DNA from 2 places in the Colwellia sp. MEBiC06753 genome. Region 1 is predicted to be linked to the other one. Evidence: predicted binding sites of a transcription regulator. Region 1 holds the regulator's gene; the other holds the start of a gene.
The links. Region 1 encodes FNR, which switches genes on or off when oxygen is low (the NO sensors DNR and NnrR bind a similar motif). Its sites were predicted from a motif close to TTGATCTAGATCAA; they were not measured.
Positions count from the first base shown of each region.

Region 1 (15,640 bases):
AATGTTAGGCGTAGCACTTTGGTTAGCGCTCAGTTAGTACTGAATTAGCGCTAAGTTAACTCGTAGTAATGTCAGCAGCAGATTGATAGCTTTTTACATCTAAAAACACGGTTTTACTAACTACATTACCCTGCTTTTCAATAGTTAAGTTAAGCCAAACCCGCCAGGTCATGTTTTTTTGTGAACAAGCACCAAACAGCCCTTGGCTAGTAAAGCGCCGACCACTGTCTGTAATTTCTGGCTCTTCTTTGAAAAATAAAGGAATTTTTCCCATAAACATATCAACACCTTCCATGTAGCCACTTGCTATGGTGATTTCAGGTGATTGCGTCTCGACATATAAACTAAATGGGGTTTCTGCGACCAAATAGGCCTCACTAAATAGGATGGCTATCTGGCTATTATCAATCACTATTTCACAACGAGACTGGGAAGAAATGCATTGAGCAGTGGCTAAAGTGAAAGATTTATCATTACTGGGTTGGCAGGCAAAAAGCAGCAATAGACAACTTGTAATTAATGTATATTTTATGACCACATATCAACCTTTTATCTAACATACAATGGCATTTTACCCACATTTTTGTCATTTATTGTAATTATGTGTGATTTTTTTTGATTTAGAACAGGTTTTGCCGTGAACGCGGGTGACTTTTCTACGTTAAATCATTATCATGCGCACGTGTTGGAACTCCAACGGGTGAAGTTACTAATTATAGTCTATAACTAATTGTAGAGTAGTTAGTGAATTGCTCGGACAAGTCCACACCCATTAACAAATAATTATAACTGCGGAAACCATAACATGAGTCAAAGTAATACATCAGCAGTAGATTACAACATGAATGTTGTACGTCAATTTACTGTGATGACTGTCATTTGGGGGTTCGTTGGTACGCTAGTTGGTGTTTTAATTGCAGCCCAGTTAATTTGGCCTGCGCTAAATTTTGATACGCCTTGGTTAACCTACTCCCGTTTACGCCCACTGCATACCAATGCTGTTATCTTTGCATTTGGTACTAGCGCCCTATTTGCAACATCTTATTATGTTGTACAACGTACCTGTAAAACCGCGTTGTTTGGTGGCAGCTTAGCTTCTTTCACTTTCTGGGGTTGGCAAGCGATTATTGTCGCAGCGGCAATTACCTTACCTTTAGGTTACACCACCAGTAAAGAATATGCTGAATTAGAATGGCCAATCGATATCGCTATTGCGGTCGTTTGGGTAAGCTATGCCATCGTATTCTTCGGTACGGTAATTAAGCGAACGACATCACATATCTATGTTGCTAACTGGTTCTTCGGTGGCTTTATCATTACTGTTGCGGTATTACATATTGGTAACAGTATGGCAATCCCTGTATCTATGATGAAATCATACTCGATTTATTCGGGTGCCATAGATGCGATGATGCAATGGTGGTACGGTCACAATGCTGTAGGTTTCCTACTTACTGCTGGTTTCCTTGGCATGATGTATTACTTCGTACCAAAACAAGCTGAACGTCCGGTTTACTCATACCGCTTATCTATCGTTCACTTCTGGGCACTAGTTTCACTATATATTTGGGCTGGTCCTCACCACTTACACTACACTGCATTGCCTGACTGGGCACAAAGTTTAGGTATGGTAATGTCTATCGTATTATTCCTGCCATCATGGGGTGGTATGATTAACGGTATTATGACGTTATCAGGCGCATGGCATAAACTTCGTCATGACCCAATTTTACGCTTCTTAATCGTATCGTTATCTTTCTACGGCATGTCAACGTTTGAAGGCCCAATGATGGCGATTAAATCGGTTAACGCGTTATCACATTATACTGACTGGACTATCGGTCACGTACATTCAGGTGCCTTAGGTTGGGTTGCCATGGTGTCAATTGGTGCGATGTACCACTTAATTCCTGTGCTATTTAACCAACAACGTATGTACAGTGTTCGTTTAATCAACATCCATTTCTGGATGCACACAGCAGGTATCGTTTTATATATCGTTGCCATGTGGATTTCTGGTGTTATGCAAGGCTTAATGTGGCGTGCGGTAAACACTGACGGTACATTAACTTACAGCTTTGTTGAAAGTTTAACAGCCTCATACCCGTTCTACTTTATGCGCTTCTTAGGTGGTGCATTAGTTGTGGCTGGTTTTGTTATCATGCTTTACAACATGTTTAAAACCATAGGTGCTGAAAACGGCAGCCTTAAGAAAGTTGAAGCGGCTTAAGGAGCATCACAATGGCGACTAATAATCCTCAAAATAAACACGAAAAATTTGAAAAGCACGTTGGTTGGTTCTTTATTGCAACCATTATGGCAATCAGTATTGGTGGTTTAGTAGAAATTACTCCGTTGTTCTTCCAAAAAGCGACGACAACACCAGTCACTAATTTACGTCCATATACAGCGTTAGAAATGGAAGGACGTGATATCTACATCCGTGAAGGTTGTAATACCTGTCATAGCCAAATGATCCGTCCATTCCGTGCTGAAACTGAACGTTATGGTCACTATTCTGTGGCAGGTGAAAGTGTTTGGGAACATCCATTCTTATGGGGCTCAAAACGTACTGGTCCAGATTTAGCTCGCGTTGGCGGTCGTTACAGTGATGACTGGCACCGTGCCCATTTAATCGACCCTCGTTCAGTGGTACCTGAGTCAAATATGCCATCTTTTAGATGGTTAGAAGAAAATACGTTAGACGGTAAATTAACGGCTAAAAAGCTAGAAACGTTTAACCTATTGACTCGTAATCGCGGACATAAAGATGAGCAAGGCAACCCTATCCCACTTTACTCTGCTGATGAAATCGCTAAAGCGCGTTCAGACGTTAATGGTAAAACTGAGATGGAAGCGCTAATTGCTTACTTACAATCTCTTGGCCACGCGTTGAAGTAACGATATGGACTATGGAACACTTAGAGGGTTAATCGCCCTCCTAATTTTGGCACTTTTTATCATTATTGTGGTTTGGTCCTACAGTAAAAAGAGAAAGACTGCATTCGATGAAGCAGCAAACTCTATTTTCGAGGAAGACGACAATAAAGAGGTAAACAAACAGGAGACTAATAATAATGTCTAGCTTCTGGAGTATTTGGATTACGGTTCTTTCACTGGGTACTTTGATAGGTTGTTACCTGTTATTACGCATGTGTTTAAAGAACTTCGCTGGTGTCCCTGAAGGCGAATCAATGGGACATGAATTTGATGGTATTGAAGAATTAAATAATCCGCTGCCTAAATGGTGGAGTACTTTCTTCCTATTAACCATTATCTGGGGTTTTGGTTACCTATTGCTTTATCCAGGTTTAGGTAACTGGGCGGGTTTACTTGGCTGGCAAAGCTCTAACCAAGGCGTACTAACTATCGAAGAATCAGCTGCACGTACTGAGGCAAACTTGAAGGAAAGCTCAGGCGTACTTAACCAGTACGATCGTGAAGTTAAATTAGCTGACGATAAATACGGCCCAATCTTTGAAGCCTATGCTGCCCGTAGTATTGAAGACTTAGCTACCGATGAAGCGGCACTTAAAGTAGGCCAACGTTTATTCCTACAAAACTGTGCACAATGTCATGGTTCAGACGCCCGTGGTACAACTGGTTTCCCTAACCTAGCGGATAACGATTGGTTGTACGGTGGCGAGCCAGCAATGATCAAAGAAAGCATTATGAATGGCCGTAAGGCACAAGGTATGATGGCTTGGAAAGGTGCATTAGGCGGCGAAGCAGGCGTTAAAGAAATGGCAGCTTATGTGCTTAGCTTAAGTGGCCGCGAACATGACGCTGACTTAGCAGCAAAAGCAGCGCCTAAGTTCGCAATGTGTGCTGCTTGTCACGGTGCTGAAGGTCAAGGTAGCGCAGCAATGGGGATTGCCCTTGGTGCTCCTCGCCTGAACGACAACATTTGGTTATACGGTGGCTCACAAAAAGCAGTTGAAGAATCAATTCGCAATGGTCGTGCCGGTGTAATGCCAGCCTGGAAAGACATTCTAGGTGAAGATAAAGTTCACTTAATTAGTGCTTACGTATTTAGTTTATCAAACAACTAAAAACTTAATCTAAGTTATTATTTTAAAACGCCTTATTAAGTATTTAATAAGGCGTTTTTTATTGATATAGATCGTAGATTTTAACCTTTTATTATTGGAGCAGCTAAAATAAAAGGCTACAATAACGACCATAATTTTTTATCAGATTTATTCAATGAAAACACCTTGGTACAAAGAGCCTTGGGCTTGGTTAGTATTTTTCTTACCTTTTTCTGCCGTTGTTGCAGGTATTTCAACCGTTATTATTGCCAATACCGACCCGGATGATTTAGTTGTAGGTGATTACTATAAAAAAGGTAAAGCCATTAATTTGGAAGTATCTAAAGTAAAAGAAGCGCAAAAATTAGGCATGAAGTTTGGTTTAAAGCTCGTTGATAACGAACTGGTAATAAAGCCTACTGGAATAGAAAAACAATTTCCTATTTTAAATGTCAGCTTTTACCACCCTACCCAAAAAGAAAAAGACTTTAATTTGGCATTAACACCCGATGGCAGCGGTTATTTTCGCCATCAATTTGAGCAATCAAAAGCAGGAAAGTGGCGCGTAACGCTATCTTCGTTTGAGAATACATGGAAGATACAAGCAACCATTGCTCTACCTCAAGCCAACTTTATTGAGTTAATTCCGAACCCAGCTGAAGCCCAGTAATGTCAGAACCTTGTTTTCATTGTGGCGAGCCTATCCCTAAAGGCATCGCCCTTAATGTTGTTATTGATAATAAAAATCGAGCAATGTGCTGTGTGGGTTGTCAGGCAGTTGCCGAAACTATCGTTAATAACAAGCTAACCGACTACTATAAATTTCGCACAGAAAATGCTCCTAAAGGCACACAACTGGTTCCTGAGCAATTACAACGAAACCAATTGCTTGATGATGACAACTTACAACATGAATTTACCCACCAAGCTGGCGAGTATAGAGAAACCATTTTAACCGTTGATGGCATTAGCTGCGCGGCATGCGCTTGGCTAATTGAAATGAAATTGGAAAAAATTGAAGGCATTGCCAACATTTCGGTTAACGCCACCAGCCAACGGGCCAACATCAAATGGCAAAATGATGTTATCAAACTGAGCCAAATTATCGAAAATATTGAACAACTGGGTTATCACGCCCTACCGTTTAAAGCCAGCGACAGTGAGACAGCAAACCTAGCACAAAGTAAAACCTTTATTAAACGACTTGGCGTCTCCGGCATTTTAATGATGCAAGTTATGATGATTGCCATTGGCTTATATTTTGGCGCGTTTTCCGATATGGCTGAGCATAATTTAGTCTATCTGCGTCATGTTAGCTTAATACTAACTATCCCAATTATTTTCTATGGCGCATTCCCATTTTATGTCGGCGCAATAAACGCCATTAAAGCCAAGCGCCTAAGTATGGATGTTCCCGTATCTATTGCGATTTTACTGGCATTTTTTGCCAGCGCCTGGGCAACGGTAACCCAACAGGGTGAGGTCTACTTTGAGTCAGTCTCTATGTTTACCTTCTTATTACTTATAGGTAAGTTTTTAGAGTTTCGCGCACGATCACGCGCCGCGCAAGTATCAGCCAACCTGTTAAAGTTAATGCCAATGACAGCAACAAAATTGGTTGATGGCATAGAACAATTTGTTACGGCAAAATCTTTACAGCGCAGCGATCAAATTATTATAAAGCCTGGCGAAACAGCCCCTGCTGACTGTGTTATAGAACACGGAAGTAGCCACTTTAATGAGGCTATGCTCTCAGGTGAGCAAAGAGCGGTTGCCAAAACTATTGGAGATGAAATATTTGCAGGAACGATTAATGGCGACGGCAACTTAATTGCCCGAGTACAGCAACCTGGTAGCGAAACATTTTTAAGTCAGCTTATTCGCTTAAGTGAAAGTGCTCAGTCGCACAAACCTAAAATTGCCCAGTTATCTGATAAAATCGCTCAATATTTTGTTGCGATAATTTTATTAACCGCCATCGCCACCGCCCTTTACTGGCAACAACACTTGCCGGAAAAAGCGTTTTGGATCACCTTGTCTGTGCTGGTTGCCACTTGCCCTTGCGCGCTTTCATTGGCAACGCCAACAGCGCTTACCTGTGCTACCACCAAACTTAACCGCAATGGCATTATGATTAAATCAGGCCATGTTTTAGAGACTATTCCCGAGGTTGATATTTTCGCCTTTGATAAAACTGGCACTTTAACCCAAGGCCAGTTTCAAGTTGATCGTATTATTCATTTTGAACAAGGCTACACCGATCAACAACTATTAGCATTAGTTGCCGCTTTAGAGACGCATTCACAACACCCGCTTGCCAAAGCATTTAACGCAGACAGAGATTATTCAATTAATGCCGGTTATGTCACTGTGCATCCTGGCCTTGGCGTTTCTGGCGACATTGATGGTAATAACTTTACCGTTGGTAAAGTAAGTTGGTTGGTAAACACAGATGATCATGAACACGCAAACACTTGCATTGATGCACAAATTGCGGTTTGTAAGAATGAGCAATTAATTGCCGCAATTTATTTATCCGATAAGCCAAGAGATGAGGCTAATTCGGTTATTGAACATTTACATCAAGCCAACATTAAAACAATCATGCTATCTGGCGATAGCCAAACAGGTTGTGAAAAAGTAAGCAAACAACTGCCATTAGACGAAGTACATGCAGGCCTTTCAGCCCATGAAAAAATGGATATTGTGCAAAAGCTGCAAGCAACAAAAACCGTTGCTATGGTAGGTGATGGTGTTAATGACACGCCAGTATTCAGTGCCGCTCATGTTTCTATCGCTATGGGCGGTGGTACAGATGTCGCGAAAAGTGGCGCAGATGCCATTTTATTAAATAATAAGCTGTCTTCTATCACAACACTGCGTAACACCAGTATTAAAACCCGACGTATTATTTACCAAAATTACTGTTGGGCAATTGGCTATAATGCTATTGTGTTGCCATTGGCTGTTTGTGGATTTATCACCCCTTACCTTGCGGTTATCGGGATGTCTGCAAGCTCGATTTTAGTGATTACCAACTCGCTGCGACTTTTAAAATCATGAGTGTTATTTACGTACTTATTCCTATTGCGATTATTTTAACCATTGTCGGGATTTACCTGTTTTTTTGGGCGGTTAAAACCGAGCAGTTTAACGATTTAGAAAAAGAAGGGTTAAGTATTTTATTTGACGATGAAAGCAAACAACAGGCCTCAGACAAGCATGCTGGTGCACAAGAGAAGCCAATTGACGCTCAAAAAAGCCACATTGAAGTTGTAGAAAACACCGCACAACAATCAGAAAAAACAACAATCAACGGTGATTCAACCAACAAATGACCTTAGATTTACTTTCCGCATTTGTTATTGGTTTACTAGGATCAGGACATTGCCTAATGATGTGTGGTGGCGTTTCAGGTATGTTGCTTTCGGCAATTCCTCAGCAAAACCACAAGCAAAAATGGCAATTTACCCTTGCCTATAACCTAGGACGCATTGCGTCTTACAGCATTATTGGCGCAATTGTCGGCTTTACCGGTTCTTTAGCAGCCAAAAGTATTGGCTTTCCTCTGCATGCATTACGGCTAATTTCTGCCATTTTTTTAATTTTACTTGGGCTCTATCTTGGTCAATGGTTAATGTTATTAACCAAAATAGAACAAGCTGGAAAATTTATTTGGCAATTTATTTCACCACTGGCCAGTAAAGTACTGCCGGTTGACTCAAATGCCAAAGCACTGGCATTAGGTATTATATGGGGCTGGTTACCCTGTGGCCTGGTTTATTCAACACTCACTTGGTCAATGGCCAGCGGCAGCATGGAAAATGGCGCCTTAATTATGGCAGCCTTTGGCTTAGGAACATTGCCGGCGCTACTGTCATTATCATTCGGCATTTTTTCAATAAAGGGGCTCTTACAGTCCAATTTATTTCGAAAAACTATGGCTATTATACTAATTGCTTATGGTTTTTACGGGGTCTTGGTTGCCTACCAAGCAATGTTTTAATATCATGGCCTTTGGCTAAACCAATTCAATTGATGAGTTAAACCTGTAAATGTCTGAATCATGTGCTCATAAAAGTCATATCCATTGTCAAAACTGTAGTATCAGCGAGTTATGCTTGCCCTTTTCACTTAATGAAAAAGAACTAGATACCTTAGACAATATCATTGATCGTAAACGCCCAATCAGAAAGGGTGAAAAAATATTCCAAGATGGTGAAGCATTGCATTCATTATTTGCCATACGTTCAGGCACATTCAAAACATTCACCATTGACTCAAGTGGTGAAGAACAAATTACCGGTTTTCATTTAGCGGGCGATTTACTCGGCTTCGACGCGCTAGCGAGTAGCGAGCACCAAAGTTTTGCGCAAGCACTAGAAACCGCGATGGTTTGTGAAATTCCTTACAATACCTTAGATGAACTTTCTAACAGTATGCCTGCGTTAAAGCGTCAGGTATTACGTTTAATGAGTAATGAGATCAGAACTGATCAAGAAATGTTATCGTTACTTAATCGCAAAAATGCCGAGCAGCGACTAGCCACCTTTTTAGCAACTCTGAGCACTCGTTATAAAGCGCGTGGCCTATCGCCAAAAGAATTTCGATTAACCATGACCCGAGGTGATATTGGTAACTATATTGGTTTAACCGTAGAAACCATAAGCCGCTTATTAAATCGTTTTCATAAAGAAGGGTTAATCAATGTCGATGGTAAACTGATTACCTTAAATGATATTGATAAGTTAAATGAAGTCGCCTTATTGAAGTAAAAATAAAAGTAAGGTGTCAACCTCCACTTTAAATCATCATATTTCCATACTATGCTTTAGTCATAATATAGCGCTTTAGTCATAATGTAACGAATGCATTTTTTGATTTAAAACAAATAATTAATTGCCAATAGCGGGCAAACTATTTAAATCAACAATGTGGCAAACGAGGCATAAATGGAAACGTATCAAAAAATACTTGTTGTAATTGATCCAACAACAGAAGATCAAAAAGCACTGAGCCGAGCAATTGAACTAGGCAGCAAAACTGGTGCAAGCATAACGGCATTTCTAAGCATTTTTGATTTCTCCTATGAAATGACCACGATGTTATCAAGTGATGAACGTGATGCGATGCGACAAACAGTGATCAATGATCGCAAGGTGTGGATTGAAGAGCAGATCAAGTCGCTTAACGCCCAACAAAACAATATTACCATTGATGTAGTCTGGCATAACCGCCCATTTGAAGCGGTTATAGATCAAGTGCTTAAGCATCAATTTGATATTGTCATTAAAGGCACCCATGAGCACGATAAATTAAAATCAGTTATTTTTACGCCAACCGATTGGCATTTATTACGTAAATGCCCTTGCCCGTTACTGTTAGTAAAAGAGCATTCTTGGCCAGACAATGGCAATATTTTAGCGGCGGTTAATGTTGGTAGTGACGAGCAAGAACACCAATCACTGAATAACATCATAACCGAAGAGGCCAAGCACCTTGCAGGCCTGATGAACGCTAATGTTCACTTAGTTAACTCCTACCCTGGCACGCCAGTTAATATTGCAATTGAAATACCAGAGTTTGATGCCAGCCAATATAACGACACTATGTTATTGCATCATAAACAAGCCATGGAAAAACATGCAAATGCATTTGGTATTGATGTCGCAAACACACATGTTAAAGAAGGCTTACCGGAAGATACCATTGAAGCGTTATCGCAAGAACTAGACGCAGAACTTGTCATTCTGGGCACGATCGGCCGCACAGGTTTGTCAGCAGCACTAATTGGCAATACTGCCGAACATGTAATAGACAAATTAAATTGTGATGTTTTAGCATTAAAACCAGCCGGATATAAATCTCCACTACAAGATTAACCTTAAGGTTATTTCCCCTCATCAGAATAACTAATGTAACCAGCGCTTAAATTGACAGCGCTGGTTATTTTTTGCTTACTAAATTTGCCCTTTCCTTTTATAATACGCGCCCATTTATTAATGTAGTTCTCTGGGTATGGCTGAAATAGATAACAGAAAAGCGGTTTATGAAGCGAATAAACTGCAAAAACGTCTTCGTAGTAAAGTAGGTAAGGCAATTGCCGATTACAATATGATTGAAGAAGGCGATGTTATTATGGCTGCTATTAGTGGCGGCAAAGACTCATTTGCTATGCTTGATATTTTATTGAGCTTACAAAAAGCCGCTCCCATTAATTTTCAAGTTATTGCCGTTAACTTAGATCAAAAGCAACCAGGCTTTCCTGCCCATATTTTGCCTGAGTATTTTGAATCACTTGATATTCCCTACTACATTATCGACAAAGATACATACTCGGTTGTTAAACAAAAGGTGCCAGAAGGTAAAACCACTTGTGGTTTATGTTCAAGGTTAAGACGTGGCACCTTATATTCATTCGCTGAAGAAATTGGTGCCACTAAAATAGCCTTAGGTCACCATATGGACGATATCGTAGAAACGTTATTTTTAAATATTTTTTTCGGTGCTAAATTAAAAGCAATGCCGCCAAAGCTACGTGCAGACGACAACCGCAATACGGTCATTCGCCCACTGAGTTATTGCCGCGAGAAAGACTTAATTGAATTGGCAGAACTAAAAGAGTTTCCAATTATCCCTTGTAATTTATGTGGTTCACAAGAAAACCTCCAGCGTCAAAACATCAAAGCCATGCTCAATTCATGGGAGCATTCAGCACCTGGCCGTATTGAAAACATTTTTAATGCCATCAAGAATGTCAGCCCAAGCCAATTAGCAGATACTGAGTTATTTGACTTTATTAACTTACCGATTGACCGAAGTGAGTCACGTAAAGCTTATGACTATAGTAAAGAGACTATTTCGTCAACCAATATTGATGATTCTTTAATCATTGACGTTTCCAACGTATAGTTAACGCTTGTTTTTTAATTTACAGACAAATTCACACTTAGTTTAGCCTGTATTAACAGGCAACCAACAATAATAGAAACCATATATTATGATTGAAAAACTCTTTAAGCTTGAAGAGCATCACACCAATGTTCGACAAGAAATCATGGCCGGTGTAACCACATTCTTAACTATGGCTTACATCATCTTTGTTAATCCAACCATGTTGTCAGATACAGGTATGGATGCAGGAGCTGTATTTGTTGCCACGTGTTTAGCCGCTGCCATTGGTTGTTTCGTGATGGGCTTTATCGCTAACTACCCAATTGCACTGGCCCCAGGTATGGGCCTAAACGCATTTTTCACCTATACCGTTGTATTAGAAATGGGCTATAGCTGGCAAGTAGCATTAGGCGGCGTGTGTATATCCGGTATTGTATTTGTTATTTTAAGTTTAATGCGTATCCGTGAATGGCTAATTAATAGCATTCCTCAAGCACTACGTTCAGGTATTGCAGCTGGTATCGGCTTGTTCCTTGCGTTTATTGCGCTAAAAAGCGCTGGTATTGTAGTTGACAACCCAGCCACTTTCGTTGACCTAGGTGATATTACTACCTTACCACCAATTATGGCTGCACTTGGTTTATTCTTAATTGTCGCTATGGTGATCAGAGGCTATAACGGTGCGGTAATGTATGCCATTTTAATTATTACTGGCATCGGCATCTTAATCGGTGATATCGAATATCACGGTTTAATTTCTACACCGCCAGATATCACCCCTACATTTATGCAATTAGACTTAGCTGGTGCCACAGAAATTGGCATGATCAGCGTTATTTTTGCATTCTTATTCGTCGACTTGTTTGATACTTCAGGAACATTGATTGCTGTCGCGCAAAAAGGAAACTTATTAGACAAAGATGGCAATTTGCCACGTTTAGATAAAGCGCTATTAGCTGATTCAACGGCGACAATTGCCGGTAGTATGTTGGGTACATCAACCACGACCAGTTACGTTGAAAGCGCAGCAGGTGTAAGCGCAGGTGGTAGAACCGGCTTAACTGCCGTAGTGGTAGGCGTACTATTTTTACTAGCCTTGCTATTCTCGCCATTAGCCGGAATGGTGCCAGCTTACGCCACCGCTGGGCCTCTATTCTTTGTTGCTGTGCTAATGCTATCAAGCCTTGCTCATATTGAATGGGATGACTTGCTCGACGCGGTACCAGCAACATTAATTTGTATTACTATGCCATTGACCTTTTCAATCGCTGACGGTATTGCTTTTGGCTTTATTAGTTATGCAGCCGTAAGAATTTTCTCAGGTAAGTTTAAAGAATTATCGCCTAGCGTATTAATTCTGGCAGCCTTATTTGTGATTAAATTCGTTTACTTTGACTAATCACCAACTGACTAATCTATCACCTAAGTAAACAGCATAAAGTCACCTCATAGTAGGTGACTTTTGTTTTTCAAGCCAAACCAAAGACAAGTCATAAAGTTCAGAAAAAGTCACCACAAGCCCTTTAAAATAGAGTTACCCTAGCTTTTAATTAAGTTACCTCATTCAATCTAGATTTTCTTGATTACGCCGACGGCCTAACGCTTAATTCATAACACCGACATAACTCTTAATTTAAAATATATTTGCGCTCATTCTCGCCACAGCATTTATGCTGATATAGCCAACTGCACAATCAGAACTTAAACATTCAAATAGAGTTCTGATTTTTAACTTTTGATTCTAAGCATGTTAGCTAACACCAAAATAGAGAACACTATCTACCGCCCCTAACACTGCCGAAAAACGTTCTCCTTTTTACATAGTAACTTTCATAAAGCCTTAAGTAATAGCCTCTCATATGGATGTAAAGCAGACAAAAGCTTTTATACACACCTACACATTAGCTTCCTGATTAACGCGACTGAATTAACCGTTATGGCGCTGCAATGCCTGACATTATAAATAGTAGCTAAGAGTATTTTCTATTATCTTAAATATAGGGATTTTGATTACTGTATTAGGATGCGGAAAGAGGACGCTTTTAATAAAATGCAGGCAATAAAAAAAGGCTGTATTATTACAGCCCTTTATCAATCTATTGGTGATGGCGGGACTCAACAAAACAATATAACACCATGTATTTTAATGAAATATAAATATTTCAAAACATCTTGTACCACAATCTGTACTACATCATTTAAGTATCATGTGACGGAGGAAGTAGATAAAAAGATACAAACATTTGATAAATAAACACATAACACTAGTAACCCACTATGCTTGTCCGATTGATAATCACCTTTAGAGCAATGCAGGCGCATTTTCCATAATATTCACCCTGTAAGCCGCACTCTTCAACCGTACATATGCTCATCTTTAATCAACCATTTGCAATATCAAAATTAAATTTTCACCGACAAACTAAGCACTTACGGCAAGAGAGTAATCAAATTTTGTAACAGGAAAGCCTGAGAAGAATTTTAAAAGCTCCTTTTCTTCTTCAGCATCATTAACTATCCGAATACATCTCAGGTTTTTCTTTGCTCTAGAACATGCAACATAAACCAGCTTCTGAGTATTTGATTTTTTGTTTTCCGAGGAGCAGTCAGAGTAAAAAGATTTAAAATCATAGCTTTGAGACCAAGAATATTCATCCAGCACCACGATTACATTGTCTATGCCAGAACCTTTAGTTTTATGCATCGTTATGTAATTTGTATCTTCATTTAGGTAATGAAAATAATTTATTATTTCTGCGAACTTTAAATCATTCGAGAATAAATTTCCGTAAAAACGCTCCTGTTTCAAACTCCTCTCAAGCTAGTAATAGTTTAGGAATTAGAAGTTGTGGAACCTTTCGACATCTCCCTTAAATGTTTAAAAGGAAATGGGTACACAGTTGCCTGTTTATGACGAATATGAAATACCTCCATCATCTGAAGTAGCTCAGTTGGTACTTCAGTAGCATCTGTAAGAATGCGTCTAATTCGACAGAATCTAGGTATGCTTTTTACGTTGTCTTTATCGCCTATAAAGTAGAGTTGCTCTTGAGCATTGTAGAATAGACCTAGGGAGGACTCGATCAAGCCTTTATCTTGTCCTTTCAGTGATGCGGCTAAGCGAAGCCCTTTCTCAGTTAGTATCCAATCGAAGAAGGTTTGGAAGCTTCCTTTGTACGTTATCTTATTCTCTTTATCATTGAATATGTCTTCTTTGTAGAACGTCAATAAACTAGGGTGCTTAGAAAGTAATATTGTCAATCGGCTTTTGACTAGTTCAGGGTTCGCTAGATGAACTTCTTCTTTATCAAGTAGAAGGAGAAACTCTTCAATCCAGTCTCGTTTTATACCGTTTGAATATCCTGTAGTTAGTTCATTCATAACACTGGCTAGCTCTTGATATTGAGGCAGAGCAACATACTTTGTATCTTCAAAAATATATGGTTCGCCCGAGTCTAGATCGACAACTGCATGCTCTCCATTGACTAACTGCCTTGGAAAGTCTAAAAGGAATTGTGTTTGAGCGCTATCCTCGTCAAGCTGTGAGAAGTATAGTTTCCTATCAGATACTCTCAACGTATCGTATTGCCGCTCCATTCTTTCATTCCCATTACAAACAACAAACAGCCAATTACCAGGTGGGGCTATGAATTTAAGCTCTTTAGATGCTGCTTCGAGCTTTACATATAGCTCTTTCTTACAAGCTTCATACTCTGATTGCGACAGCTTGCCCTTTCTTATAAGGGTTTCTGGATATGCTGACTGAATAACGGTATTTTTATCTGCATGCAACGAATTATAAGGGTCTTCTATCTGCTTGGATTCGCAATACTCATTGTCGTGATGTATAGCGAGATTTAAAGCGCCAGCAGCAATAGTAGTAGACTGTGTAAAAGTAAACTTTTCATCCTCTAGCTTCTTCAGAAGCTCAGATATATCGCATTCTGTTAGATTTATGACATTAATCGTGTGTTTGGAAAGTAGCTGGTTTATTGCAGTGTAGGCAAACTTCACGTCTCTATCTTTAAACTTTACACGATACTCAGGTGAAATAGTTTCAAATCGAAAACTTAGATAAGAAGATAGGTGTCGTTTAACGTCTTCCATAAAAGTAGCAAGTACACCCATCTTTGATCGCATAAACTTGCTAGGATTTTTTGTATCCAACGATACCATTTCGCTTACCATGTTCTTATCACGGTGCTTCTTTCGAATATACTCTCCTTGACCTGAGCGAGTAAGCTCTTGAGTCCAGTGGTCGAAGTTGAATCTAGGTAAATGCCTACAGTCGTTATAAAGCTCACCCTCACTATTAGTGTGGTAGCTAACGGGCGTAAACGTTGCTGAGCTGATACCGAGTACTAAATGCTTCTGTTGCTCCCATTCGATTTTAATTTCATATGTTCTCAATACATCGACATTACGAATTGTCTCGATATCAGCAAGGTAATATAGCCCCACACCTTCACTATAGTTTCGGGACTCCGACTGTATTACAGGTAAAGCACCTATCAGTAATTTAGCTTTAGTGCTAACTGGTATATTATCGGGGTGTTGAGGGATGACTGAGTAGTGATGATCATTTAAAGAGTGCTTGACTCCTTTATTAAGCATTACAGTATAGCCATCTTTTATACGGCACATAGATAGTGGTTTTACGTACTTGTATATCTTGTTGATTACTTTTCCGTAATTGCTTTTGCCCTTTAGGTCAC
Region 1 is NZ_JBQMTM010000006.1:4,083-19,722, reverse strand. Features, by position in the region: gene ACOB82_RS06430 (LysE family translocator) at 1-37, shown strand, start outside; gene ACOB82_RS06425 (hypothetical protein) at 56-412, opposite strand; gene ccoN (cytochrome-c oxidase, cbb3-type subunit I) at 806-2,230, shown strand; gene ccoO (cytochrome-c oxidase, cbb3-type subunit II) at 2,242-2,901, shown strand; gene ACOB82_RS06410 (cbb3-type cytochrome oxidase subunit 3) at 2,906-3,085, shown strand; gene ccoP (cytochrome-c oxidase, cbb3-type subunit III) at 3,078-4,052, shown strand; gene ACOB82_RS06400 (FixH family protein) at 4,207-4,701, shown strand; gene ACOB82_RS06395 (heavy metal translocating P-type ATPase) at 4,701-7,094, shown strand; gene ccoS (cbb3-type cytochrome oxidase assembly protein CcoS) at 7,091-7,369, shown strand; gene ACOB82_RS06385 (sulfite exporter TauE/SafE family protein) at 7,366-8,037, shown strand; gene fnr (fumarate/nitrate reduction transcriptional regulator Fnr) at 8,087-8,806, shown strand; gene uspE (universal stress protein UspE) at 8,984-9,913, shown strand; gene ttcA (tRNA 2-thiocytidine(32) synthetase TtcA) at 10,050-10,943, shown strand; gene ACOB82_RS06365 (NCS2 family permease) at 11,032-12,324, shown strand; gene ACOB82_RS06360 (hypothetical protein) at 13,348-13,734, opposite strand; gene ACOB82_RS06355 (hypothetical protein) at 13,758-15,640, opposite strand, start outside.

Region 2 (15,640 bases), on a different contig from region 1:
TCTCGTATCGTCCCGCACTTATGTAAAGTAGCGCCGTCTACCCAACAATATCATATGGAAGATGTTCACCGTGCTGGCGGTGTAGTGGCAATTTTGGGCGAACTTGCCCGTGCTGAATTATTAAAAACCGATGTTGTTAATGTTTTAGGGCTAACACTGGCGGATTTATTGGCGCAATATGATGTCATGGTCACTGATGATCAAGCCGTTAAAGATTTTTATCGAGCAGGGCCAGCTGGCATTCGCACTACCAAGGCATTTAGCCAAGATTGTCGCTTTGACACCCTTGATGATGACAGAACTAATGGTTGTATCCGTAGCAAAGCCAATGCGTTTTCTCAAGACGGTGGTTTAGCCGTGCTATCAGGCAATATTGCTGTTGATGGCTGTATTGTAAAAACTGCTGGCGTTGCAAAAGAAAATTTAACCTTTACTGGCCTAGCCCATGTTTTTGAAAGCCAAGAAGATGCTGTCGCCGGAATTTTAGACGGTAAAGTGGTGGCCGGTGAAGTGGTGGTTATTCGCTACGAAGGCCCGAAAGGTGGGCCGGGTATGCAAGAAATGTTATACCCAACCACTTACTTAAAGTCGATGGGCTTAGGTAAGGCATGTGCGTTGATCACTGACGGTCGTTTTTCTGGTGGTACCTCTGGGTTATCGATTGGCCATATTTCACCTGAAGCGGCAAATGGTGGAGCTATTGCTTTGGTTGAAAATGGCGATGAAATTCATATCGATATTCCTAACCGCGTTATTCAATTAAACGTTAGTGAGCAAGAATTAGCGCAGCGTAAAGCAGCAATGGAGGCAAAGCCTAATGCTTGGCAACCGAAAGATCGCGTACGTCCAATCAGTTATGCGTTGAAAAACTACGCCATGTTAGCAACAAGTGCTGATAAAGGCGCAGTGCGCAATCGGGCATTACTTGATGGTGAAGTTAGCCAGTAACCACTGGAACTTACTGTAAGTATTAGAAATTTCCTTGAAGGATTAACTGGAGAACAAGATGAATTCACCAAAACCGAATGAAGCACAATTATCACAAGAAGCGATTGCTTTAGATTATTTGCGCCGCATTTTGTTAGCTCCAGTTTATGATGTTGCCAAGGAAACGGAACTAACACCATTAACCAAGTTATCGGCGCGTTTAGGTAATCAAATTTACTTAAAACGCGAAGATCAGCAGCCGGTACATTCGTTTAAATTACGCGGTGCCTACAATAAATTATCGAACTTAACCGAAGCGCAATCAATACATGGCGTCGTTGCCGCTTCCGCTGGTAATCATGCACAAGGCATGGCGCTGGCGGCAAGTAAGCTAGGCATTAAAGCCACTATTTTTATGCCAATTACCACGCCCGATATTAAAGTGGATAACGTCCGCCGTTTAGGAGCAGAAGTTCGGTTAGTGGGTAAAAGTTTTAATGATGCGCAAGCAGCTTCGGTGGAATGCGCCGAACTAGAGCAAAAAACCTTAATTCATCCGTTTGACGATCCTGATGTAATTGCCGGTCAAGGCACGGTTGCTAAAGAATTGCTGCAACAACAGGCCAAGCTCGATGTGGTGTTTGTGCCGGTCGGTGGCGGCGGATTGCTTGCCGGTATGGCGGTTTATTTAAAACAATTGCGCCCAGAAATTAAAATTATTGGTGTTGAAGCTGAAGATTCTGCTTGCTTACAAGCAGCAATGACCGCTGGTCAACCTACAGATCTTGTGCAAGTAGGTTTATTTGCTGATGGCGTAGCTGTTAAACGCATTGGTGAGCATACCTTTGATTTAATTAAGCATTATTGTGATGACGTGATCACAGTTAATAGCGATGAAATTTGCGCGGCAATAAAAGATATTTTTGAGCAAACTCGCGTGATTGCCGAGCCTGCTGGCGCATTATCGTTAGCTGGCATTAGTAAATATTGCCAAACCAGCTGTGGTAATGAGTCATTAGCTGCCATTTTATCAGGTGCTAACATGAATTTTCATAGCTTGCGTTACGTTTCCGAGCGTTGCGAGCTTGGCGAGCAAAAAGAAGCAGTAATGGCGGTCACTATTCCTGAAGAAAAAGGCAGTTTCCGTAAGTTTTGTAAAGCGTTATCAGGGCGTGGCATTACTGAATTTAATTACCGATATGCAGGCGCCCGTGATGCCAATATTTTTGTTGGTGTAAAAATTTCAGGTGGTGTAACAGAACGTGTTGCACTGCAACAAAGCTTAACTTCCGCTCATTATAAAGTGCGTGATTTTACCGATAATGAACTGGCGAAATTGCATGTGCGTTATATGATTGGTGGTCATAGCCCGACGGTAACACCAGAGCGTATTTTCCGTTTCCAATTTCCTGAGTACCCAGGCGCATTGGAAAACTTTTTAGATACCTTAGGTGAGCTTTGGAATATCACTTTATTCCATTATCGTAATCATGGAGCTGCTTTTGGCCAAGTATTGGCTGGTTTTGAAGTGAACGATGACGAGCAATTGGCATTTTTTAGACACCTAAAAGATTTAGGGTATGAGTGGCAAGAAGAAACACAAAATTTAGCTTATCAATCTTTTCTTAAGCATTAATTTTTAAAACATTAACTTCTTAAGCGTTAATTTCTGAAACATTAATGCATTTGTGCGGCAAGGAATCCAGTAATGGCTAAGACAAACACTATATACGGCGATCGACTATCAGGTAATTGCTACAAAGTGCAATTAGTTGTAGAACTATTGACCTTGCCTTACCAATGGATGCCAGTGGATATTTTGGCGGGAGAAACTCAAACGCCGGCGTTTTTAGCCAAAAGTCCCAATGGCAAAATTCCTCTGCTAGAGATTGAAAATGGTGAAATATTAACGGAATCGAACGCCATTATTAATTATTTAGCCAATGGTTCGAGTTATTATCCAAGCGATGTATTTGTGCAAGCCAAAATTCAGCAATGGCAATTTTTCGAGCAATATAGCCACGAGCCTTACATTGCAGTTGCCCGCTTTATTAACAAGTATTTGGGATTACCAAAGGAACGGCTTGCTGAATATCAGGCTAAACAAGCTGGTGGGCACAAAGCACTGCAAGTAATGGAAAAGCAGTTAGGGCAAACGCCGTTCTTAACGGGTGAACAACCAACAACGGCAGATATTTCGCTATTTGCTTATACCCAAGTAGCGGATGAAGGTGGCTTTGATTTATCTCAATATCCAGCGATAAACGCTTGGCTAGATCGTATTAAGTCGTTACCACATTTCATCGCTATGGCAGCGGGTTAAAAAAGCTGCTTAGCAGGGGCAAGTTATCCTTACTATCGACAACGCAGTTTATTGCTCTAACCAGGCTAAAGCTTCTGGCTGATTATTAAAATATTGTATTTCGCCAGAAACAAACCAAGCGCCAACTTTAACGCCAAATTCTAACCATTTATCATTACCCACTACGGCGATTTTCTCAAACTCGTTACCGTGTTTTAAGCCAAGTTTAAAATCATCCCATGCCGCTCTAAGCTCCCAACCTTCAAGTTCATTGCCATCAAAAAACATTTTAACTTTTGGGGTTTCAACACTGGCCAGTGCAGAGTCAATCATTGGGGTGATGGTTTGGTAATCTTGATGAGTTAATTTGCCGACTGCCTTTAATGAAATAAAAAACTCACTGTTTACCCGTTCAATGCCGATACCGATACCATGTGTTTTCGTCGTCATCATTAGTTCCTTGCCATGTGATGTTAAGTGTTGAGTATAGGACAAGTTGCTAATGTGCAATTGATTTAGATCATAAAGATAGCCGCGTTGCGAAAGTAAACCGCCGCGCGGCTAGATAATAAACTCTGAGTTATTTAAGAGGTAAGTAGATATCTGTTTTTAAATCACATTCATCTACTTGGTGAACAAGATTTAAATAGTGAAAAAAGCACGGGAAATCCCTAACTTCTTCGCCGCTTTCAGGCAGCCACTGGCGATACAAATAATAAACGGAATCGCTGATATTATCATGGCTACCATTGTGTCTGACTTTTGCGCAGCGACCACCTGGAATTTCACCGTTTCGAACGCCTTGTGGATTATCCGCTATGGCGCTGGTTACCGAGCCAGCAAAATCAAAGCGAAAGTCGGCGTCATCAGTAACATTGGGATCGCTATAAGGAATACCAAAAGTTTTGCTGGTATTAACTGGCGAAAAGCCTGAGCTTTTGCGCCATTCAATAAACTGCGCCGCGCTTTCCATGAGTTTTGTTGGTGAACCATGATGTGTCAGCAAGGCAACAGGCAGTGTGTCAAATTCGACAATTTCTACATTCATTGTTTTAACCTTTAATTCGGGTAATTGAAAATCAAACTGTTGATGCCAATGCGGCCAGTTTGGTGTACTTCTGAATTGACTCGGTGATTGGCTAAAGGTCCGTTTAAACGCCCGACTAAATGCTTCGGGGCTATCAAAGTTTGCTTCTAGGGCAATATCAATAATTCGAATTTTGTGTTCAAACGCTAGTCGAAACGACGCACGCTTTAAACGGGCAAATTGAATATATCGAATGACACTGATGCCAACAATTGACAAAAACAAGCGATGGAAATGAAACTTAGAGCAAAAGGCAACATCGCTCAAGGTATCTAACGATAAGTTGTCGTCTAAATGCTGGCTAATATAATCACATACTCGGTGAATACGTTGGTTGTGGTTAGTGCTCATTTGTCGCTGAATTGGTCTTAGTTATTCAAAAGTGGCGCTAGTGTGTCACGCCACATTGTTGTCGACTTGATTGAAATTGCGCTATTGGCGTTGGTAGTGAATAAATGAGCATTAGTTAAGGTCACTAGCTTGGTTTTCTTCAGTAGCGAGCTCATCAGTGGCTAACTCTGTTGCTTGTTCGCCTTGAGTTTGCTCGGCTAATTTAGCCCGCTCAGCTTTGGAAATATAAGCTGGCTTATTGGATTTATGCAGCTTAGCGTTTTTACGTTTGGCCTGCTGCTTGAGTTTGCTAATAATTTTTTTACGTCGATTCACAATGCTTACTTGATAAAGGTTAATGGACTAATGATAACTATCATTTGGCTTAAACACTTATTAATTCCGGTATATTCGTTAATATTCATCTTTTTATTTGTTTGGGAATACCTAAGAATAGCATGCAGGCAGCCGGCAATGCCTCAATTTTCAAATATCAATTAGCAGTACAATTACTCGCGAAATTAATTAAGGAACCACCATGACTTTAGGTGAACAATTTAAACAATTAAGGCAACAACAAGGCCTTAGCCAACCACAACTTGCTGAACTTGCCGGCATTGAACAGTCGTATTTATCTAAACTAGAAAATGATAAATCATTACCGTCGAACGATATTTTTCGTCGGTTAATTGCCGCATTAAATGTCTCGATAGAGCAATTATTATCGCCCCTTGATCACTCACTCATTAACAATGAGTTAAAGCAAATTACCGATATTGAATACTGGCTTAGTCAGCAAACCACTAAAACTTTTGAGCAGCGTCGCGGCTTTTTATTGGTGTCGAGCTTGTTAATTGTAATTGCAGTTACCTTATTTTACGCAGGGCTTAGTAAAGAAGTCTTTCCTGAGTTGCGCTATTTGTATTTATCTAAAGGTGTGGTGCTTGAAGGTGAGCCAGACAATATCTTTCGTGAATGGCGTCAGCAAATCGATATGAGCCAAGAAAGTAACCGAGGTTTAATTGAATCTAAGCGCGCGGAAATCGCTAAACGCATTGATGAAAAAACTATTCAGCTAGAAGAATATACTGGTGAACGCTTTGTTCAACCCGTTGCTGGCGGCAGTCGCACTTATGTATTTTGGAAAGAAAAGCAATTTAGCCAACCGATTAATGTTTGGTTAAAAGTGCTTGGCGTATTTTTATTCACCGCCGACATTATGGGCTTTGTTTTAGAGTGGAAGCTATTTAATAAAAACTAACGTAACGTTGGAAACTTTTTACCTCAGTAATTCGGTAGTTCAGCGAATTTTTATGACAATTCAAAGGCATTAAACTAGGCTGGTGAAAAAACAATACTATAAGAAGGTAGACCAAAACGTGAAAAAAATAGTTGTATTGCTATCGTTGTGGGTGTTTTCACTAGCCAGTATTGCGGCCGAACATAGCCGCACACTTGCTATTGATGCTAGCAACACCACGAAACACACCACCAAAATTAAAGGCGAAAAGATCAGTTATTCAGCCACTACAGGTACACAGCCAGTGTGGGATGAAGACGGCCATCCAACTGCCAGTTTATTTTATACTTACTATCAACGTACTGACATTAAAGATATCAGCACGCGTCCGTTATTAATTTCATTTAATGGCGGTCCAGGTTCAGCATCAGTATGGATGCATGTGGCCTATACAGGTCCAAAAGTGTTGAATGTTGATGATGAAGGTTTTCCGTTACAACCGTACGGTGTTAAAACCAATCCTTATTCAATTTTAGATGTCGCTGATATTGTTTTTGTTAATCCAGTAAATACCGGCTATTCACGTGTACTACCAGACAAAGACGGTAAAATGCCAAGCAAAGAACAACAAAAGAAAATGTTCTTTGGCGTTAATGCTGATGTTAAATATTTAGCAGAGTGGGTTACAACATTCGTTTCGCGTAATGAACGCTGGCGTTCACCAAAATATTTAATTGGTGAAAGCTACGGTACAACTCGTGTTTCTGGTTTATCACTAGAATTACAAAACCGTCAGTGGATGTACTTAAACGGTGTAATTTTAGTCTCACCAACCGATATTGGTATTGAGCGTAATGGTCCAGTAAAAGCGGCAAATCGTTTACCTTACTTTGCAGCAGCGGCTTGGTATCACAACGCCTTAGATCAAAGCTTACAAGCGAAAGATTTAGCTGAGCTATTGCCAGAAGTAGAAGCATTTACCATCAATGAATATATACCAGCGTTAGCCAAAGGCGGTTTTATTGCTGATAGCGAAAAGCAAGCAATTGCTGAAAAAGTCGCGCTTTATTCAGGTTTATCACTTGATGATGTACTAGGCAGCAACTTAGATATTGCTACTAGCTACTTCTGGAAAGCGTTATTACGTGATCGTAAGCAAACTGTTGGTCGTTTAGATTCACGTTATTTAGGTATTGATAAGAAAACTGTTGGTGAGCGCCCTGATTACAATTCAGAGCTAACATCATGGTTACACAGCTTTACGCCGGCAATTAATTATTACCTGCGTGAAGAGCTAGATTACGTAACTGATATCAAATACAACATGTTTGGACCTGTACATCCATGGGATCGCAGTGGTAACAAAACGGGTGAAAACCTACGTCAAGCCATGGCACAAAACCCATATTTAAATGTGATGATTCAAGCAGGTTATTACGATGGCGCCACCAACTACTTTGATGCTAAATACACTATGTGGCAGTTAGATCCAAGTGGTTTAATGAAAGACCGTCTATCGTTTAAAGGCTACCGCAGTGGTCATATGATGTATTTGCGTCATGACGACTTACGTGATGCCAACCAAGATATTCGTGACTTTATGAAGGCAACCTTGCCAGCTAAAGATCAGGCGGCGAAATACTAATTTTTCAATACTGAAAAATTAAGACATTAAAAGCGATTCAATCTAAGGTTGAGTCGCTTTTTTTATTGGGGGAAAGGTTAGGGGGCTTTAATTGAAACCGCTATGAATAACCACTGGCTGTTTTGGCGTATGTTTATTGATTAGCTGTTCCAGCTTTCCTTGCCCGTTAAGGGATAAAATTAGCTGGTCAAGATCTTGTTTAAATTGGTGGAATTGTGGCTGAATAACGATGACTTGATCAACTTGGCTGGTAATTACCGGTGAACGGAATACCTTTATACTGCTGCTGGTTAGTTCACTAAACAGGTGTTCTGCAATATGTTCATTTAACACCGCATATTGGCAGCGATTGGCTAACAACATTTGCACTTGTGTGGTTTGGCTTGGGGAATCAATACGCATGAACTGTTGATTGGCAAATTTGTCTTCTAAGTTTGGGTATTGATATAAACGCCGCGTGCAAATTTCTGCATTTTTCGGCAACTCAGAAAGGCTGAAATTGTCGGAAAATGGTTGTTTGCTGAAAAGAAAACTTTTGTGTTGAGCAACCGGTAAACTAAACGAGAACTTTTCTGGCTGGCTTAACCATGCTTTGGCGCTTAATGCTAAATCAAACTTGCCCTGATACAACGCCATTTCGCCGCGCTTACGATTATATTCAACATAATTAATCGAATATTGCGGTAACATCGCCAGTAACTCAGGTACGGCGCCGGTAAAGTGATTATCTTTGTTTTTATATATGTAAGGTGGAGAGCCATCGGTATTGACCATAAAGGTCAGGGCTTGCGGCTTTAATTCCTCAGCAGTAAGTGTTGTTGGCAGCAGCATGCAAGTTAACAGAGAAATTTTAACTAAATTAACTGCTCGGTTTACTGCTTGCATACGGCTACCTGAACTGTCAGTTACTCTGGCGATTGTTCGCTGGAGTTTTGCGCCAAGCGCTGCTCTAATGCCGATACTTGCGCCTCTAACTGAGCTAATTTTTCACGGGTTTTTATCAGTACTTGGGTTTGAATATCGAATTCTTCGCGGGTAACTACATCAAGTTGCGCTAATTTACGTTGTAATACGGTTTTGGTTTTGTCTTCCAAGTCAGTGGCCATATTTTTTAACCCTGGAGGAATGGCATCGGTCACTTGTTTGGCTATTTCTTCAATTTTCTTTGCGTTGATCATCTAAGCTCTCACATTTGAAACTTAATTCACTTGTCGTCATTGTAAACAAATAAACTGACAAGGTATAAAAAATTTATCGAAACTACTGCTGTTCATTATAAAACAAGGTAAAATTCACCGCCTTTTTACCACCCGTTTGAATTGATAGATACTGCTGAATGAAACTGAATCCTCGTCAAGATGAAGCCAAAAAATACGTAAGCGGCCCTTGTTTGGTGCTTGCTGGCGCCGGCAGTGGTAAAACGGGGGTAATATGTCAGAAAATCGCCTATTTAATTCAAAAGTGTGATTACAAAGCGCGTAATATCGCTGCAGTAACTTTTACCAATAAAGCTGCGCGTGAAATGAAAGAGCGTGTGTCGTCAATGCTCGGTCGTGATTTAACCCGAGGTTTAACGGTTTCAACGTTTCACTCGTTAGGCTTAGATATTGTTCGTCGTGAGCTTAAAACCTTAGGTTATAAACCGGGCTTTACGCTGTTTGATGATCAAGACACGTTAAGTTTACTTAAAGAGCTGACCGAACAAGAGCTCGATGGCGATAAAGATTTACTTAGCAAGTTGCAAATGATGATTTCAAACTGGAAGAATGATTTGCTGTTGCCTGATCAAATACTTAAACAAGTTACTGATGCCGATACTGCACTTTATGCCGAATTCTATCAGCGCTATTACCTGCATATGAAAGCGTATAACGCGCTAGATTTTGATGATTTAATCTTAATTCCAACACTATTGCTTAAGCACTATCCCGACGTGCGCGAGCGTTGGCAGAAAAAAATCCGCTATATGCTGGTGGATGAGTATCAAGACACCAATGCTAGCCAATATGAGTTGGTTAAATTAATTACCGGTGAGCGCGGGCGGTTAACGGTAGTGGGTGATGATGACCAATCAATCTATTCATGGCGCGGCGCTAAACCACAAAACTTAGTGTTGTTAGGCCAAGATTACCCGAATTTAAAACTGATTAAGTTAGAACAAAACTATCGCTCTAGCGGTCGCATTTTGCACTGCGCGAATATTTTGATCGCAAATAATCCACACGTTTACGATAAAGCACTATTTAGTGAGCATGATTACGGCATGCCGATTCGTGTGGTGCAAACTAAGAACGAAGAACATGAAGTAGAGCGCGTGGTTGGTGAACTGATTGGTCACCGCTTTATGAATAAAACCCACTATAAAGATTATGCGATTTTGTATCGCGGTAATCACCAATCGCGATTATTAGAAAAAGCGCTGATGACTAACCGTATTCCATACAAAATCAGTGGTGGCACTTCATTTTTCTCGCGTTCAGAAATTAAAGATATCATGGCGTACTTGCGCTTATTGGTAAATCCTGACGACGATAATGCCTTTTTACGAGTTGTAAACGTGCCGCGCCGTGAGCTTGGCCCTGCAACCCTAGAAAAGCTTGGCAATTACGCTAATAAGCGCCAAATCAGTATGTTTGCTGCCAGCTTTGAATTGGGCTTAGAACAAACGCTAACCGGTCGAGGTTTGGCAAACTTACAGCGCTTTACTCGTTGGCTTGTTGAAACGGCGGATAATGCCGAGCGTGGTGATACGCCGGTAGTATTGCGGTCTATGATCCGTGAAATGAATTATGAAGATTGGCTATACGACAGCTCGCCTAGTGCTAAAGCGGCTGAAATGCGTATGAAAAACGTTACTCAATTATTTAGCTGGGTGACGCAAATGCTAGAAGGTGATGAACTTGACGAGCCAATGACGCTACCGCAAGTGGTTACTCGTCTAACACTGCGCGATATGATGGAGCGCAACGAAGAAGAAGAGTTTGCTGACCAAGTGCAGCTAATGACGCTTCATGCCTCGAAAGGTCTAGAATTTCCCTACGTGTTTTTAATCGGTATGGAAGAAGGCTTATTGCCACACCAAACCAGCGTTGATGAAGGCAATGTTGAAGAAGAACGCCGCTTAGCTTATGTAGGGGTAACCCGCGCTAAGCGTGAGCTGATTTGTACTTACGCCAGAGAGCGCCGCCAATTTGGTGAAGTCGCTCGCACTGAACCGAGCCGTTTTCTGTATGAAATGCCGCAAGATGACTTAATTTGGGAAAACGATAAACCGCAAAAAAGCCAAGAGCAAAAGCAGCAAACGGCAAAAGCGGGTGTCGCGAATTTGCGGGAGTTATTAAAGAAAAAGTAAGCTGAAACTAGTCCAACCTTTGTTTAAACTTGGCTTTTAGCCGCTAAAATACCTACTGAACTAGTTGCTTATTGTTAAAAAGGCTATGCCTGTATATTCGGTTAAATAGTTTGGTCATCCCACACTTGATGTGGGATCTTTTAAATAATGAACTATTTCTTGAAAATGATTCCGGCTCAGAGGCCGGAGTGACGATTATTCATTAAGGTCGATTTTTTACTGAGTTGTTGAGCTACTTCGCCATCATCGAAGCCGTTTTCGGCTGCGCTAAAAGCTCAGCAAACACTTGCCAGCGTTTTTCAGGGCCAGCATCGCCGGTTAAGCGATCAACATATTGTTTAACTAAGTCTTGGCCTAAATTGTAATTAATCACATAAGCCCGATTAGCTTCAATAAAACCAATACGTTGCGTTGATTTTTCTTTGGTCGAAAGCGAATATTTCATCAATAATGCAATTGCTTGGTCTTTATCAATGTCACCATCTAAATAACGCTTTGCCACCATATTATCGGCATACGATAACTTACCGAGCACTGCTTGAACTTGGTCGTAATGTTCCGCTTCGCTGGCGTCTAATCCAGCTAATGGAAATAGTACTTCCCGTTCAAAGGCCAGGCGCTCAGCTTTAGGAAACGCGACATTAATGCCATAGTTGGCGCTACCTTCTGCTAATAACGACATTGGAGAGTACAGCGGATAGACGCTGTATTCAATCCAGCCAAGTTTATCGACCAAGTGTTGTTCCATTTGCGAGTTAAACACGTGATGTCCTGGGTAACCTTCATGACTGGCTAAGTCGATGGCGCGTTCAATATAAATGGGGAAATCGGTATTTAGCTGAATTAAGCTAAAATTCTTACCTTGATACCAGTTATAACCGCTCCATACTTTGTCGGTAACATATTCAATGGTAAAGCTTTCGTTTTCCGGCAAATTGATATGAGCTTTGGTGCGCTTTCTGGCTTCGTCGATCGCCGCAACAAAAACGGTATCTAGTTTATCGAGTGGAATAACAAATTGCTTTTTATATTCGTTAAGGCGTTGATTTAAATCACCTTCACCTGACAGTAATGCGTTAAGTTCAGCCAGCGACTGATCAAGTGTTTGCTCGTTGATGCTAGGGGAAATAGCGTCATAAAGTCCTAACGATTCATCATCAAAACTAATTTTTTCACCTTGTTGCTGGCGAATAAATACCGCGACTGAGTTTAATTGTACTTGTAAAAACTGTTTGCGCAGCGCTTGTTCGGCAGTCACTTGTACGCTGTTCAGTTGATTTATCAGATTTCGGGTATCGGTGAGCAGCTCGGCTAATGGTCGCTTGCTACTGGCGGTTTTCCAGTCTTCAGGACCGTAATAAGCATCAATATAAGCCGGATGGTGATGGCCAACATCCAATACAAGTTTCACATATTGCTGAGCAATTGGCGCTAAGTTGGTTGGTTCATTCATGGTAGTTTTCTGGTCACAGCCTTGCACTAATATCAGCATTAACGCACAGCTTAAGGTAAGAAGTTTTTTGATCATAATCGTACTTTTTATTTTTTGTATGCATTATACATGGTTCATTGTCTTGCGCCAGCGAGTGCTAGCGAGCTTAGTGCCTATTAATACAGCAAGACATTAGGCGCGATTGGTTGGTCAGTAAGTAGGGCAGTTAAGCTGCTAATGGTGGTTTGGGCGATAGTGGAAATAGCCTCTTCGGTAAAGAAGCCTTGATGACCGGTAATTAACACATTAGGAAATGTCGAAAGCCGCGCAAACTGATCGTCTTGTAATATTTCACCGGATAAATCTTCGAAAAACAGGTTGCTTTCAAGTTCATAGACATCAATACCCAAATAACCTAACTGTTTGTGTTTTAACGCATTGATCACAGAATGAGTATCAATTAAACCACCACGGCTAGTATTAATAAGCATAACTTCAGGCTTCATTAAGCGAAGGCTTTGTTCATTAATTAAATGTTTCGTGCTCGGCAGTAGTGGACAATGTAAGCTAATAATATCGGCTTGCTGACATAATTGCTCAAACGATACATAGCTAGCGCCCAGCGCTTTAACTTGCTTATTTTCAATTGGATCATGCGCTAACAACTGACAACCAAAACCGTTTAATATTCGCAGTGTGGCTAGGCCAATATTGCCGGTACCGATAATACCGACCGTTTTGTTGTGGAGGTTAAAACCCATTAAACCATCAAGGGAGAAGTTATCTTCGCGAATACGGTTATAAGCTTTGTGAAATTTACGCGATAAGCACAACATCATGCCAACGGTATGCTCGGCAACCGCTTCGGGCGAGTATTCAGGCACTCGACATATTTTCATGCCCAGTGCTTGTGCCTGTTCAACATCGACATTGTTAAAGCCTGCACAACGCAAGGCAATGGTGCTAATACCAAAGCTTGTTAAGCGGGTTAACACTTCGGCACTGGCTTCATCATTAACAAATAAACAAACCGCGTCAAAACCATGGGCTAGCTCGACAGTTTCAAGCGATAATTTACATTCAAAAAATTCAAAGCTTAATGGCGAATGGCTATTAAATTGATTGATAAAACGCTGGTCGTATTTTTTGCTGCTAAATACCGCGATGCGAAACTGGGCTGTGGTCATCATACATTCCTTGGCTTTATGTTTAGCGCTAAACAATTTCTGCTTTAGTATTAAGTGTGTACGAAAATAGTTAACTGCGCTATGACAAATGCATGATGTTTTTTTAAGCGTTAGAATATTGCTCGCGATCGCCCATCCAGCGTTTGATAATTGCTTGTGCTTTTTCAGGATGTTGCTTCCACAGTAAATAGGCGTGCTGTTGCACTTCCGGAATAATGGCTTGATCACGCACTAAATCGGCAATTTTTAAATCGGCAAGGCCAGTTTGCTTGGTGCCGAGCAACTCGCCGGGGCCGCGAATTTCCAAATCTTTTTGTGCAATGACAAAACCATCATTACTTTCACGCAGCACCGCTAACCGTTTAGTGGCGGTTTTAGACAGTGGCGATTTGTACATAAGGACACAATGGGAAGCGACCGAGCCTCGACCAACACGGCCGCGTAATTGGTGCAGTTGGGCAAGGCCTAAACGCTCTGGATTTTCAATAACCATTAAGCTGGAATTAGGCACATCAACGCCAACTTCTATCACTGTGGTTGCCACCAATAAGTCGAGATCGCCGGCTTTAAACGCTTCCATTACCCGTTGTTTTTCATCGGCTTTCATCCGGCCATGCACTAACCCTATGTGCAGCTCTGACAAGGTTTCCTGCAAATAATTTGCCGTATCTTCGGCGGCCTGACACTGCAACACTTCCGATTCTTCAATTAAGGTACATACCCAATACGCTTGGCGTTTATCGGTAGTGCAGGCTTGGCGAATGCGTTCTATAACATCATCACGGCGAGTATCGGGTAGGGCAATGGTGGTAATAGGCGTGCGACCAGGTGGCAGTTCATCAATTACTGAGGTATCTAAGTCAGCATAAGCTGTCATCGCTAGGGTTCGAGGAATGGGCGTCGCGGTCATGATTAATTGATGAGGATACTTGTTATCAAATGCGCCTTTTTCTCGTAACGATAAGCGTTGATGCACGCCAAAGCGGTGTTGTTCATCAATGATGATTAGCGCTAACCGATGAAACTGCACTTGTTCTTGAAACAGCGCGTGGGTGCCTACCGCCATTTGCATTGTGCCATTAGCAATTTTTTCCAGTGCTTGATTACGGGCTTTCGCCTTAGTTTTTCCTGCTAACCAACCAACGGCAATGCCAAGTGGTTCAAACCACTTTTGAAAGTTTATCGCATGTTGCTCGGCTAATATTTCGGTTGGCGCCATTAAAGCGACTTGAAAACCCTGACCAATAGCGGTAATTGCTGCCAGTGCCGCTACTAAGGTTTTGCCCGAACCAACATCACCTTGTACTAAGCGCATCATTGGCAGCTCTTTAGCTAAGTCTTGGCGAATTTCTTCTACTACGCGCGCTTGGGCATTGGTTGGGCTAAACGGTAACGATGCCAAAAATGCCTGATTGAGCTGCTGATCAATGGTTAAGGCAACCGCTTCATGCTTATTCGATGATTGGCGCAGTTTAACCATACTTAAGTTATGAGCCAGTAATTCTTCTTTAATCAGCCTTAATTGTGCTGGGTGTTTGCCATTTTCCAGTTGTTCAGTGGAAACGTCGGGCGGCGGTCGATGAATTAGTTTTAATGCCTGCGCTAAAGTATACGGTTCATTTAGAAACTCTGGCGGCAATAATTCTTCAACACTACCGTATTCCAAGCGCTTTAATGCTTGTTCAGTAATATTTCTCAGGCTAATTTGCCTAAGGCCATCGGTGGTTGGATAAACCGGCGTTAGCGTTTCTTCAACCGGTGTAAGTGCTTGGTCTTTATCCAGTGGCTTATATTCAGGATGAACAATTTGAAAACTGCGAGGGCCACGTTGAATTTCGCCGTAGCAGCGAATTTCGGTGCCGATTGTTAAGGCATTTTTTTGCGCCGCGGAAAAATGGAAAAATCGCAAATCAACGCTGCCAGTGCCGTCATTAATGGTCACTACCAGCATACGCTTGCGCCCCAAAATCACTTGGTTGTTGGTGATTTCGCCAATGATATTGGTATAAATGCCGGGCATCAGATCGCGAATGGCGGTAATACGGGTGCGATCTTCGTAGCGAAGTGGCAAGTGGAACAGTAAATCCTGTACTGACACTAGCCCGAGTTTTTCAAATTTTTGCGCCATGCTTGGCCCA
Region 2 is NZ_JBQMTM010000008.1:13,711-29,350, forward strand. Features, by position in the region: gene ilvD (dihydroxy-acid dehydratase) at 1-948, shown strand, start outside; gene ilvA (threonine ammonia-lyase, biosynthetic) at 1,007-2,563, shown strand; gene ACOB82_RS08050 (glutathione S-transferase family protein) at 2,636-3,250, shown strand; gene ACOB82_RS08055 (STAS/SEC14 domain-containing protein) at 3,299-3,679, opposite strand; gene ACOB82_RS08060 (AraC family transcriptional regulator) at 3,810-4,667, opposite strand; gene ACOB82_RS08065 (DUF2986 domain-containing protein) at 4,779-4,982, opposite strand; gene ACOB82_RS08070 (helix-turn-helix domain-containing protein) at 5,185-5,907, shown strand; gene ACOB82_RS08075 (S10 family peptidase) at 6,035-7,531, shown strand; gene ACOB82_RS08080 (substrate-binding periplasmic protein) at 7,619-8,416, opposite strand; gene ubiK (ubiquinone biosynthesis accessory factor UbiK) at 8,437-8,709, opposite strand; gene rep (DNA helicase Rep) at 8,868-10,883, shown strand; gene ACOB82_RS08095 (hypothetical protein) at 11,116-12,411, opposite strand; gene ACOB82_RS08100 (2-hydroxyacid dehydrogenase) at 12,492-13,502, opposite strand; gene recG (ATP-dependent DNA helicase RecG) at 13,606-15,640, opposite strand, start outside.
Region 2: a site for FNR is predicted at 3,740-3,753, ahead of ACOB82_RS08055 (STAS/SEC14 domain-containing protein). Genes of this name have one in related genera too.